One region of the Nocardioides sp. NPDC127503 genome, then DNA from elsewhere that is predicted to be linked to it. Evidence: riboswitches for the same ligand, from Rfam matches in the RefSeq annotation. Region 1 holds a riboswitch; the other holds the start of a gene.

What was found. Region 1 has a riboswitch for S-adenosylmethionine ahead of thrC (threonine synthase). Riboswitches for the same ligand answer to the same signal wherever they lie in the genome.
Region 2: another riboswitch for S-adenosylmethionine. It lies ahead of ABTW65_RS23000 (aminotransferase class V-fold PLP-dependent enzyme); the one in region 1 lies ahead of thrC (threonine synthase).

The regions. Positions count from the first base shown of each region.
Region 1 covers NZ_JBEORH010000005.1:220,878-225,954, forward strand. The annotation lists gene ABTW65_RS13690 (SGNH/GDSL hydrolase family protein) at 1-822, opposite strand, end outside; gene thrC (threonine synthase) at 864-2,135, opposite strand; SAM riboswitch class I at 2,147-2,286, opposite strand; gene ABTW65_RS13700 (GlxA family transcriptional regulator) at 2,382-3,293, opposite strand; gene ABTW65_RS13705 (isochorismatase family protein) at 3,290-3,841, opposite strand; gene lon (endopeptidase La) at 3,910-5,077, opposite strand, start outside.
Region 2 covers NZ_JBEORH010000011.1:42,915-47,991, forward strand. The annotation lists gene ABTW65_RS22995 (CocE/NonD family hydrolase) at 1-737, shown strand, start outside; SAM riboswitch class IV at 826-939, shown strand; gene ABTW65_RS23000 (aminotransferase class V-fold PLP-dependent enzyme) at 982-2,319, shown strand; gene lplB (lipoate-protein ligase small subunit) at 2,357-3,412, shown strand; gene ABTW65_RS23010 (alpha/beta fold hydrolase) at 3,418-4,242, opposite strand; gene ABTW65_RS23015 (alpha/beta hydrolase) at 4,415-5,077, shown strand, end outside.

The sequences.
Region 1 (5,077 bases):
GACCTGCCCGAGGGCGGCGAGTACGGAGGGCAGCATCGCCTTGGCGGTGCGCTTGTAGCCCATCGCGCTGGGGTGGAAGTGGTCGATCGCGAACATCTCGTCGGGGTTGGTGATGAAGAACGGGCCGACGACCTCGGAGAGCGAGACGACGTGGGCGCCCCGGGCCAGTGCGGTCTCTCGCTGTCCCTCGGCCAACTGCTTGGCGATCCTGCGCCCGAGCGAGCGCAGCGGCTGCGGCAGGGGGCGTACCGCGCCTACGTCCGGGCAGGTGCCGACGACGACCTCGGCACCACGCTCGCGCAGCGCGTCGATGACCTCCCCCAGCACCCGGGTGGAGTCCTTCTGCGGCACCCGATGGGTGACGTCGTTCCCACCGACGATGACCACCGCGACATCGGGCCGGTAGCCCTCCGGCAGCGACTCGAGCTGCGCGGGGACCATCGACGTCTCGGCCCCGACCACGGCCGCCGTACGCAGCCGCACAGGCCTCAGCAGAGCCTTGGCCGTGCCCTTGGCCAGCCGGGCGCCGAGGGTGCCGCTCCTGGTCTCCGCACCCAGCCCGGCGGCGATCGAGTCGCCGAGGATGAGGAGCTCGACCGGCGTACCTCCGTAGGTCTTCTTGTAGACCTTGTCGGCATCGATCGCCTCCTCACCGAGGGGCTTGCCGATCACGTCGCGCGCGTGCGCCGCCTGTCTCTTCAGCAGCGTCACGAATCCGGCACCGGCCGCCGCCCCCACCACACCGACTGCGCCGGCGACCCCGGCGGTGGCGGCGACCATGCCGAGCCACTTGGCCTCTTCACTCGTCTTCGTGGTGTTCACATTCCTTAGGTGTACCCCACGGATGTGAACGCGAAATTAACCTACGCCTGGGAGAGCCCGGCTTCCTCGAAAGCGTCGTAGTTGGGGGCGATGGTGGCGCGGGGGCCAACGATGCCGCTGACCGCGTCGAGCGTCTTGAGGCCGTGGCCGGTGTTGATGATCACCGTCTCCAGGCTCGGGTCGAGCAGACCGTTGTCGACGAGCTTCTTGGTGACCGCGAGCGTGGTGCCGCCGGCGGTCTCGGTGAAGATGCCCTCGGTGCGGGCCAAGAGCACGATCGCCGCACGGATCTCGTCGTCGGTGACCTCTTCGACGGCGCCGCCGGAGGATCGGGTGGCATCGAGGACGTAGATGCCGTCGGCCGGGTTGCCGATGGCCAGCGACTTGGCGATCGTGTCCGGCTTGACCGGGCGGATGGCGTCGACGCCGGCCTTGAACGCGGTCGCGACCGGGTTGCAGCCGGTGGCCTGAGCGCCGAAGATCCGGTAGGGCTTCTCCTCGACGAGACCGAGCTTGATCAGCTCCTTGAAGGCCTTGTCGACCTTGGTCAGCTGGGATCCGGAGGCCACCGGGATGACGATCTGGTCGGGCAGGCGCCAACCGAGCTGCTCGGCGATCTCGAAGCCGAGCGTCTTGGAGCCCTCGGCGTAGAAGGGACGTACGTTGACGTTCACGAACGCCCAGCCCTCCTCCTCCGCGGCGATCTCCTGGGCCAGCTTGTTGACGTCGTCGTAGTTGCCGTCGACGGCGATCAGGTTGTCGGTGAAGACGGCGGAGTTGACCTGCTTGGGGTGCTCGAGGTTGCTGGGGATGAAGACGGCAGTGGGGATGCCGGCGCGGGCTCCGGCCGCCGCCACAGCGTTGGCCAGGTTGCCGGTGCTCGGGCAGGCGAAGACCTTGGCGTCGAGCTCGCGGGCGGCGCTCAGAGCACAGGCGACCACGCGATCCTTGAAGGAGTTGGTCGGGTTGGTCGAGTCGTCCTTCACCCAGATCTTCTCGATGCCGAGCTCCTTGGCGAGGTTCTTCGCCTCCAGGAGCCGGGTGAAGCCGGGCTCGGTGTTCGGGCTCTGCTCGATGTCGTCAGGCACCGGCAGCAGCGCCTTGTAGCGCCAGATGTTGCGGGGTCCGGCCTCGATCTCCTCGCGGGTCACGGCCGGGAAGTCATAGGCCACCTCGAGTGGCCCGAAACACTCCGGACAGGCGTAATGCGGTCCGAGCTCGATCTGGTGCCCACACTCCCGGCACGACAGCGCCGAGGCATTGCCGAACGCACCCTCGCGCAGGCCCTTCGTCTCCGTGGTCGCAGCGCTCATGAGAAACCTCCTCCTCATCTTCCCCGATCACGTCTCTCGCGCCGGGCCGGAATTAGCACCTGCTCCACGCCCTACCCGATGGTCGGGAGGAGGCTCGTGGTCGGTTGCCGGGACTTCACTGGGCCGTTCCCTCAGTCCCTCTCGATGAGCGATACCGATCGTACGGCAGGCAACTTGCCTGAAACACACCCGGGTTCCACTCCTCGGACCATCTGTCCGCCATCTGGACGCCGAGGGTGTCTCGAGTCAGCGAGCGCGGAGGCGACGCAGCATCCGGGCGTCGTCGAAACCGACCGCTCGAGCAGCCGACTCCATGGTGGTGCCCGCGGCCAGCAGATGGTCGGCCCGCTCGCGGCGAAGAGCCTGTTGGTAGCGGAGCGGGGTGAGGCCAGTCGCACCCACGAAGGCGCGAGTCAGGGTGCGCTCGCTCACCCCCGCACCGTCCGCCAGAGCGGAGAGCGGAAGCGGCTCGGCGAACCGGGCGTCGATGACGTCCTGCACGTGGTGGACGGTGTCGTCGAGATGGTTCCGGTGGCGCAGCAGGACGCTCTCCTGCGGCTGGTCGCCGTTGCGCCGCGCGTAGACGACCATGTCGCGGGCGACTCGAGCCGCCAACGCCGGTCCGTGGCGCACCGCGAGAAGGTGCAGACTCAGGTCGATGCCGCTGGCGATGCCTGCCGACGTCACGATCCGGTCATCGCTGGTGAAGAGCACGTCGCGCACCACCCGGGCTTTCGGGTAGCGCCTGGACAGCGCGTCCTGGAGATCGTGATGGGTGGTGCAGAGACGCCCGTCGAGGAGGCCCGCCTGGCCGAGGGCGTCGGCGCCGGCGCAGACGCTGGCCACCTCGCCACCGGCGGCATGATGGGCGCGCAGCCGCTCGGCGGTCTCCCGGGTGAGCCGGGGGCCGGCGACGAGGTCGTACGCCGCTCGCCAGCCCGGCACGACGAGCAGGTCACCGGGGTCGAGATCGGGCCATTCGCCGGTGACTGCCAGAGGCAGTCCCTGCGCGGAGAGCACCTCCCCCGGCTCGGCGCCCGCGACGTACACGAGGTCGTAGGGGTGTCCCAGGCTGCGCGCCGTGTGGAACGCCTGTGCCGGCCCGGCGAGGTCGAGCAGATGTACGCCGGGCAGCAGCACGAACACGACGGCGCTCATACCGCAGATGCTGCCACAGCCTCCAGATCGGCGATCGTCGCGATCTCGGCGAATCGGCCGCTGAGCACGAGCTTCGTACGCTCCACGACCTCCTCGGCCGACAGCCCGCCCAGCGGCTCGGTGGTGACCGCGTCGGCGACATAGGTGACCCGGTAGCCGAGGTCGGAGCCGACCCGCGCGGTGGTCTCGACGCACTGCTCGGCGCGGATCCCGCACACCACGAGCTCGGTGATCCCGCGCTCGGTCAGCACCTGCTGCAGGTTGGTCGTGGTGAAGGCGTTGTGGGCGGTCTTGCGCACCTCGACGTCGCCCGGCTTCGGGCCGCTGAGCCCGTCGAGATAGCGCACGTGACCCGACTCCGGGTCGAAGACGCCGCCGCTGCCGGGTTCGGTGTGGAGCACCCAGACCACCAGGTCGCCCGCGGCGCGAGCGAGGCTCACCAGCCGGTCGGCGCGCTCGGCGATGTCGGGGTGGAGGGTCTGCTGCCAGGACTCCCGCTGCCGGAAGGACTCCTGGATGTCGATGACGAGAAGGGCTCGGTTGCTCATGTGTCCAGTGTGCGAGCTGCCCGCTCGACGCACGAGGCATCAAGCGGGCAGTACCCGGAACGATCCGGTCACGCAGCGGCAACCGTGCTCTGCGTGGTGGCCTCTCCCTCGGCGGGGGCGAGGGCGCCGCGTACGACATCCCTGACGTCGCTCACCAGGTTGATCTTCAGGGCCTGCTTCACGTCGTCCGGCACCTCGTCCAGGTCGGGCTCGTTGCGCTGGGGCACGAAGACCTCGGTCAGACCGGCTCGCTGGGCGGCGAGCAGCTTCTGCTTGAGGCCGCCGATGGGCAGCACCCGGCCGGAGAGCGAGACCTCACCGGTCATGCCGACCTCGCTGCGCACCGGGCGACCGGTCGCGAGAGAGGTGAGCGCGGTGACCATCGTGATGCCGGCGCTCGGGCCGTCCTTCGGGACCGCGCCCGCGGGCACGTGGACGTGGAGCGAGCGGTCGAGCACCGCGGGGTCCACGCCCAGCTCGGCCGCGTGCGAGCGGACGAAGGAGAGCGCGATCTGCGCGGACTCCTTCATCACCTCGCCGAGCTGGCCGGTGATGTTGAGTCCGGCCTGCCCGTCGGCCGCCGAGGCCTCGATGAAGAGCACGTCCCCGCCGAGTCCGGTGACGGCCAGTCCGGTGGCGACCCCCGGGACAGACGTACGCTCCGCGGACTCCGGCGTGAATCGCGGCCGTCCGACCAGGTCCTTGAGGTTGTCCAGGCCGATCTCGACGTGCTCCGCTCCGGTGGCCAGTCGCGTCGCCGCCTTGCGCAGCGCCTTGGCGAGGAGCCGCTCGAGCTGGCGTACGCCCGCCTCGCGGGTGTAGTTCGCGGCCAGCTCACGCAGGGCGTCGTCGGTGACCGTGGCCTCATCCGAGGTCACCGCTGCCCGCTCGAGCTGCCGGGGCAGCAGGAAGTCGCGAGCGATGGCAACCTTGTCGTCCTCGGTGTAGCCGTCGATCGTGACCAGCTCCATCCGGTCCAGCAGCGCCGACGGGATCTGCTCGACCACGTTGGCGGTGGCGATGAACAGGACGTCGGAGAGGTCCAGGTCGAGCTCGAGGTAGTGGTCGCGGAAGGTGTGGTTCTGCGCCGGGTCGAGCACCTCCAGCAGCGCGGCCGCAGGGTCACCCCGATAGTCCGAGCCGACCTTGTCGACCTCGTCGAGGAGCACGACCGGGTTCATCGAGCCGGCCTCCTTGACGGCCCGCACGATCCGGCCCGGCAGCGCGCCGACATAG
Region 2 (5,077 bases), on a different contig from region 1:
TGACGATTCCTGGAGCGGCCGAAGCCGTCGACTTCGGCCTGGCGTACGCACGCGGCGAGGAGCCGGCCGAACGGGCACCGGTGCGACTGTTCGTGATGGGTGAGGACGCCTGGCGCGACTTCGAGTCCTGGCCGCCGAAGGGCTGCGAGCCGCAGCGCTTCCACCTCCAGAGCGACGGCGGGCTGTCGGTCAGCACCCCGGACGATTCGGATCCCGACCGCTATCACTACGACCCGGCCGATCCGACCCCGGCGGCCGGGGGCATCAGCATCAGCAGCGGCGGCCGCGTCGACAACGGGGCCGTGGAGGCCCGGTCCGACGTGCTCACCTACACCACAACCGTGCTCGACGAGGACGTCGAGGTCGTCGGCGAGGTGAGTGCCGAGATCTGGTTCCGGTCGAGCCTGGCGTACGCCGACGTCTTCGTGCGGCTCTGCGATGTCGACGAGGAGGGCCGCTCCCACAACGTCTGCGACGGACTCACCAGTCTGACGGGCGCCGACGAGCTCACCTGCGCGACCGTGCGGCTCTGGCCTACGGCGCACCGGATCAAGCGCGGCCATCGGATCCGCGTGCAGGTCTCCAGCGGTGCCTTCCCGCGCTTCGCCCGTAATCCTGGGACCGGGGAGCCGCTCGCCACCGCCACGACGCTCCGGGCTGCCGACCAGACGGTCCACCACGATCCCGAGCATCCGTCGGCGCTGATCCTGCCGGTTCGCGCCGTTTCGACCGCCTAAGCGGCGTCCAATATGTAGGACAAGCGTCCATAGTTCGAGACGTACGCCTTGCGGGGCACCCTCCGTCTCCGGCACCATCATCGGCGAAGGTCACGACTGCCAGCGCGAAGCCCCGGCTTGCTGGCGGGCAACCCTCCCACGCGGTGGGGTGCTCCGGGTGACGACCAGGCCCTCGCCGAGGTGGCGCGGGCAAGCGCGTGCTTCGCCGGGCAGTCCTGGGGAGCCATGACCCGAAGGGTGCCCCATGTCCCTGCTTCCGCTCGTCGGCTCGAACACGCAGGTCCCGCTGCTGGACGGAACGACCACGACGTACGCCAACCTCGACGTGGCCGCGTCGGCGCCGGCGCTGCAGAGCGTCGCCGACCGGGTGGCCGAGGTCCTGCCCTGGTACGCCTCGGTGCATCGCGGCGCCGGCTACCTGTCCCAGGTCTCGACCGCCCTCTACGAGGAGTCGCGGGCGACCATCGGCGCCTATGTCGGCGCCCGCGAGGACGACGTCACCGTCATCACCCGCAACACCACCGACTCGGTGAACCTGCTGGCCGGCTGCGTACCGGGCCGCGTGCTCGTCCTCGACATCGAGCACCACGCCAACCTGCTCCCATGGCGCCGTGTCGAGGCCGGCGTCACCGTGGTCGCCGGCCGGGACACCCTCGCCGGCACCATCGACGCCCTCGCCGGCGAGCTGGCCCGGGACAGCTTCGCCCTGGTCGCGATCACCGGCGCCTCCAACGTCACCGGCGAGGCGCTGCCGGTCGGTGAGATCGTGACCCTGGCCCACGCCCACGGCGCCCGGGTCCTCGTCGACGGCGCCCAGCTGCTCGCCCACCGCCACTTCTCGCTGGCCGCGACCGGCGCCGACTACGTCGTCTTCTCCGGCCACAAGCTCTACGCCCCCTACGGAGCAGGCGCCCTGGTCGGGCGCCGCGACTGGCTCGACGTCGGCACGCCCTATCTCGCCGGGGGAGGGGCCGTCGATGACGTCACTCACGCATCGGAGGTCGAGCTTGTCGAGACCACCTGGCAGCCCGCTCCCGCGCGCCACGAGGGCGGCTCGCCCAACGTCATCGGCGCCGCGGCACTGGCCGCTGCCTGTACGACTCTCGGCGGCCTCGAGCCCGCCGAGCTGGACCGCCACGAGGCGTCACTGAGGGGGCGCCTCGTGACCGGCCTGTCCGCGCTGGAGGGTGTCGACGTTCTGCGGCTCTGGCCCGACTCCGAGGAGCCCGTCGGGGTCGTCACGTTCACGGTCGACGGCATCGAGCCCGGCCGAGTCGCGGCGTACCTCTCCGCCGAGCACGGCCTGGGCGTACGCGACGGCCGCTTCTGCGCCCAGCCGCTCCTCAAGCGCATCGGGCTCACCGGCGGCGCGGTCCGCGCGAGCATCGGCATCGGCACCTCGGTCGCCGACGTGGACCGGCTGGTGGCCGGCGTACGTTCTCTTCTCGAGGGTGACGTCCGCGGCGACTACGTCCTCGTCGACGGCGCCTGGACGCTCGCCGAGGACCCGCGCCCGCTCGTCGGACCGGTCGGTCTGACCCGTCTGGCCGACACCGCCGGGTCGTGCGGAGCAGCCGTCTAGCAGGGATGATTCGGGGCGCTCACGGTGTTGAGAAATCGTGAGTGAAAGAGTGCATGGCGAGCGGAAGGTACGCGGCGGCAAGCTGGTCGTCGTCGACGCGACAGTCTCCGCTGACACGATCATCGACGTCGTCCTCTCGGGCGACTTCTTCCTGGAACCCGACGAGGCGCTGGGCTGGCTGACCGAGGCGCTGGAGGGGCAGCCGGTCGACGTCTCCCTCGACCAGCTGACCGCGGTGCTCGACACCGCCGTCCGTGACGCCGAGCTGGTCGGCTTCGGCACCCGCGACGTCGCCTTGACGGTGATGCGGGCGCTGGGCCGGGCCACGACCTGGGACGACCTCGAGCTCGAGATCGTCGAGACCGGGCCGCTGTCGCCGCGGATGCAGATGGCGCTCGACGAGGTCATCGTCCGCCAGGTCGCCGAGGGCCGCCGCGCCCCCAACCTGAGGTTCTGGGACTGGGCCAGCAGCGCGGTCGTGATCGGCAGCTACCAGTCGCTCTCCAACGAGGTCGACGAGGCTGCCGCCGAGCGTCACGGCATCGAGGTCGTACGCCGCATCTCAGGCGGCGGCGCCATGTTCATCGAGCCGGGCAACACGATCACCTACAGCCTCGCAGTCCCCGACACGCTCGTGGCCGGCATGTCCTTCCAGGAGTCGTACGCCTTCCTCGACGAGTGGGTGCTGCGCGGCCTGCGCAGCGTCGGCATCGAGGCCGCCTACGCCGGCCTGAACGACATCGCCTCGCCGGTCGGCAAGATCGCCGGCGCCGCGCAGAAGCGGATCCCCGGCGGCGTCCTGCACCACGTCACGATGGCCTACGACATCGACGCCGACAAGATGCTCGAGGTGCTCCGGATCGGTCGCGAGAAGATGTCCGACAAGGGCACCAGGAGTGCGGCCAAGCGGGTCGACCCGATCCGTTCCCAGACCGGGCTGAGCCGCGAGAAGGTCATCGCCGCCCTGCTGGCAGAGTTCGAGCAGAGCTTCGGAGCGGCGTACGTCGGCCTCGACCAGGCCACGATCGACGAGGCCGCGGCGCTGGTCGAGAGCAAGCACGGCACCCCAACCTGGCGCGCGCGAGTGCCGTAGGCCGGTCAGCGGTCGACGAACGCCAGGAGGTCGGTGTGCAGGCGGTCGCGATCGGTGTCCGGGAGGGCATGGCTGGAGCCCTCGTAGACCTTCAGCTCCGCGCCGTCGATCAGCTCGGCTGAGCGGCGGCCACCGACCTCGATCGGCACGATCTGGTCGTCGTCGCCGTGCACGACCAGCGTCGGCACGTCGATCTTGGCCAGGTCGGGTCGGAAGTCGGTGGCGGAGAAGGCCGCGATGCACTCGTAGGCGCCACGGTGCCCCGACGCCATGCCCTGGAGCCAGAAGGCGTCGCGGAAGCCCTGCGGAACATCGCCGTTCCGGTTGTTCCCGAAGAACGGCCCGTCGGCCAGGTCTCGGTAGAGCTGGGCCCGGTTGGCCAGCTCCCCGGCGCGGATGTCGTCGAAGACCTCGAGGGGTAGCCCATCGGGGTTGTCCTCGGTCCGCAGCATGAGCGGCGGCACCGCCGAGACCAGGACCAGCCTGGCGACGCGGGCCGTGCCGTGCCGCCCGACGTACCGGACGATCTCACCGCCGCCGGTCGAGTGCCCGACGAGGGTGAGGTCGTGCAGGTCGAGCGCGTCGATCAGGCCGGCGAGGTCGTCGGCGTAGGTGTCCATCTCGTTGCCCGCCCAGGTCTGGCTGGAGCGGCCGTGGCCCCGGCGGTCGTGGGCGATGGCTCGGTGCCCGTGCTCGGCGAGGAAGAGGGCGGTGGCCTCCCAGGCGTCGGCGTTGAGCGGCCAGCCGTGGCTGAGCAGCACGGGGCTTCCGGTGTCGCCCCAGTCCTTGTAGAAGATCTGGGCGCCGTCGTCGGCGGTGATGTAAGGCATCGGCTTCCTCCCACGGTCGGTTGGGTTCTGTCCCGACGAGCCTCGCGCGGCCACCGCCTCCACGGACCACGTGGACCACGTAGTCCCGGGACTACGTGTCGTACGTGGTCCGGAGGCATCGCAACCGGATGGACGATCGGAGCGTCTCAGCCCCCAGCACAGGAGCCAGATCATGTCCTTCAAACATCGAGCGGGCGGATTGCTCGCCGTTCTCGTGGCAGCGGTGCTCGCGCTCGCTCCGGCGGCCGACGCCCTCACCACGCGCGGGGTCGCCCCGGCCCCGAAGCCGACCATCGTGCTCGTGCACGGTGCCTTCGCCGACTCCTCGGGTTGGGCCGACGTCGCCGGCAAGCTGACCGGCCGCGGCTACCCGGTGCTCGCCTTCTCCAACCCGCTGCGCGGCCCGTTGTCCGATGCCGAGTACCTGCGGCTGTTCCTGGACACGATCGACGGCCCGGTCGTGCTCGTCGGCCACTCCTACGGTGGCGCGGTCATCACCAACGCCGCCACCGGCGACCCCGACGTCACGGCACTGGTCTACGTCGCCGCGTACGCGCCGGCAGCGGGAGAGAACATCTTGGCGATGAACGCCCTGGGCGGTGGCCACACCGAGGTGACCGACCATCTCGTCACCAGGCCGTTCCCCGGTGCCCAGCCCGGCGACATGGACGCCTACATCGATCCGGCGTGGTTCCCGCAGGGGTTCGCGCAGGATCTGCCGCGTGCCGAGGCACGGTTCCTGGCTGCCTCGCAGCGGCCCGGCGCACTCGCGGCACTCGTCACACCGTCGGGAGAGCCGGCGTGGGAGGACCTGCCCAGCTGGTACGTCGTCGCG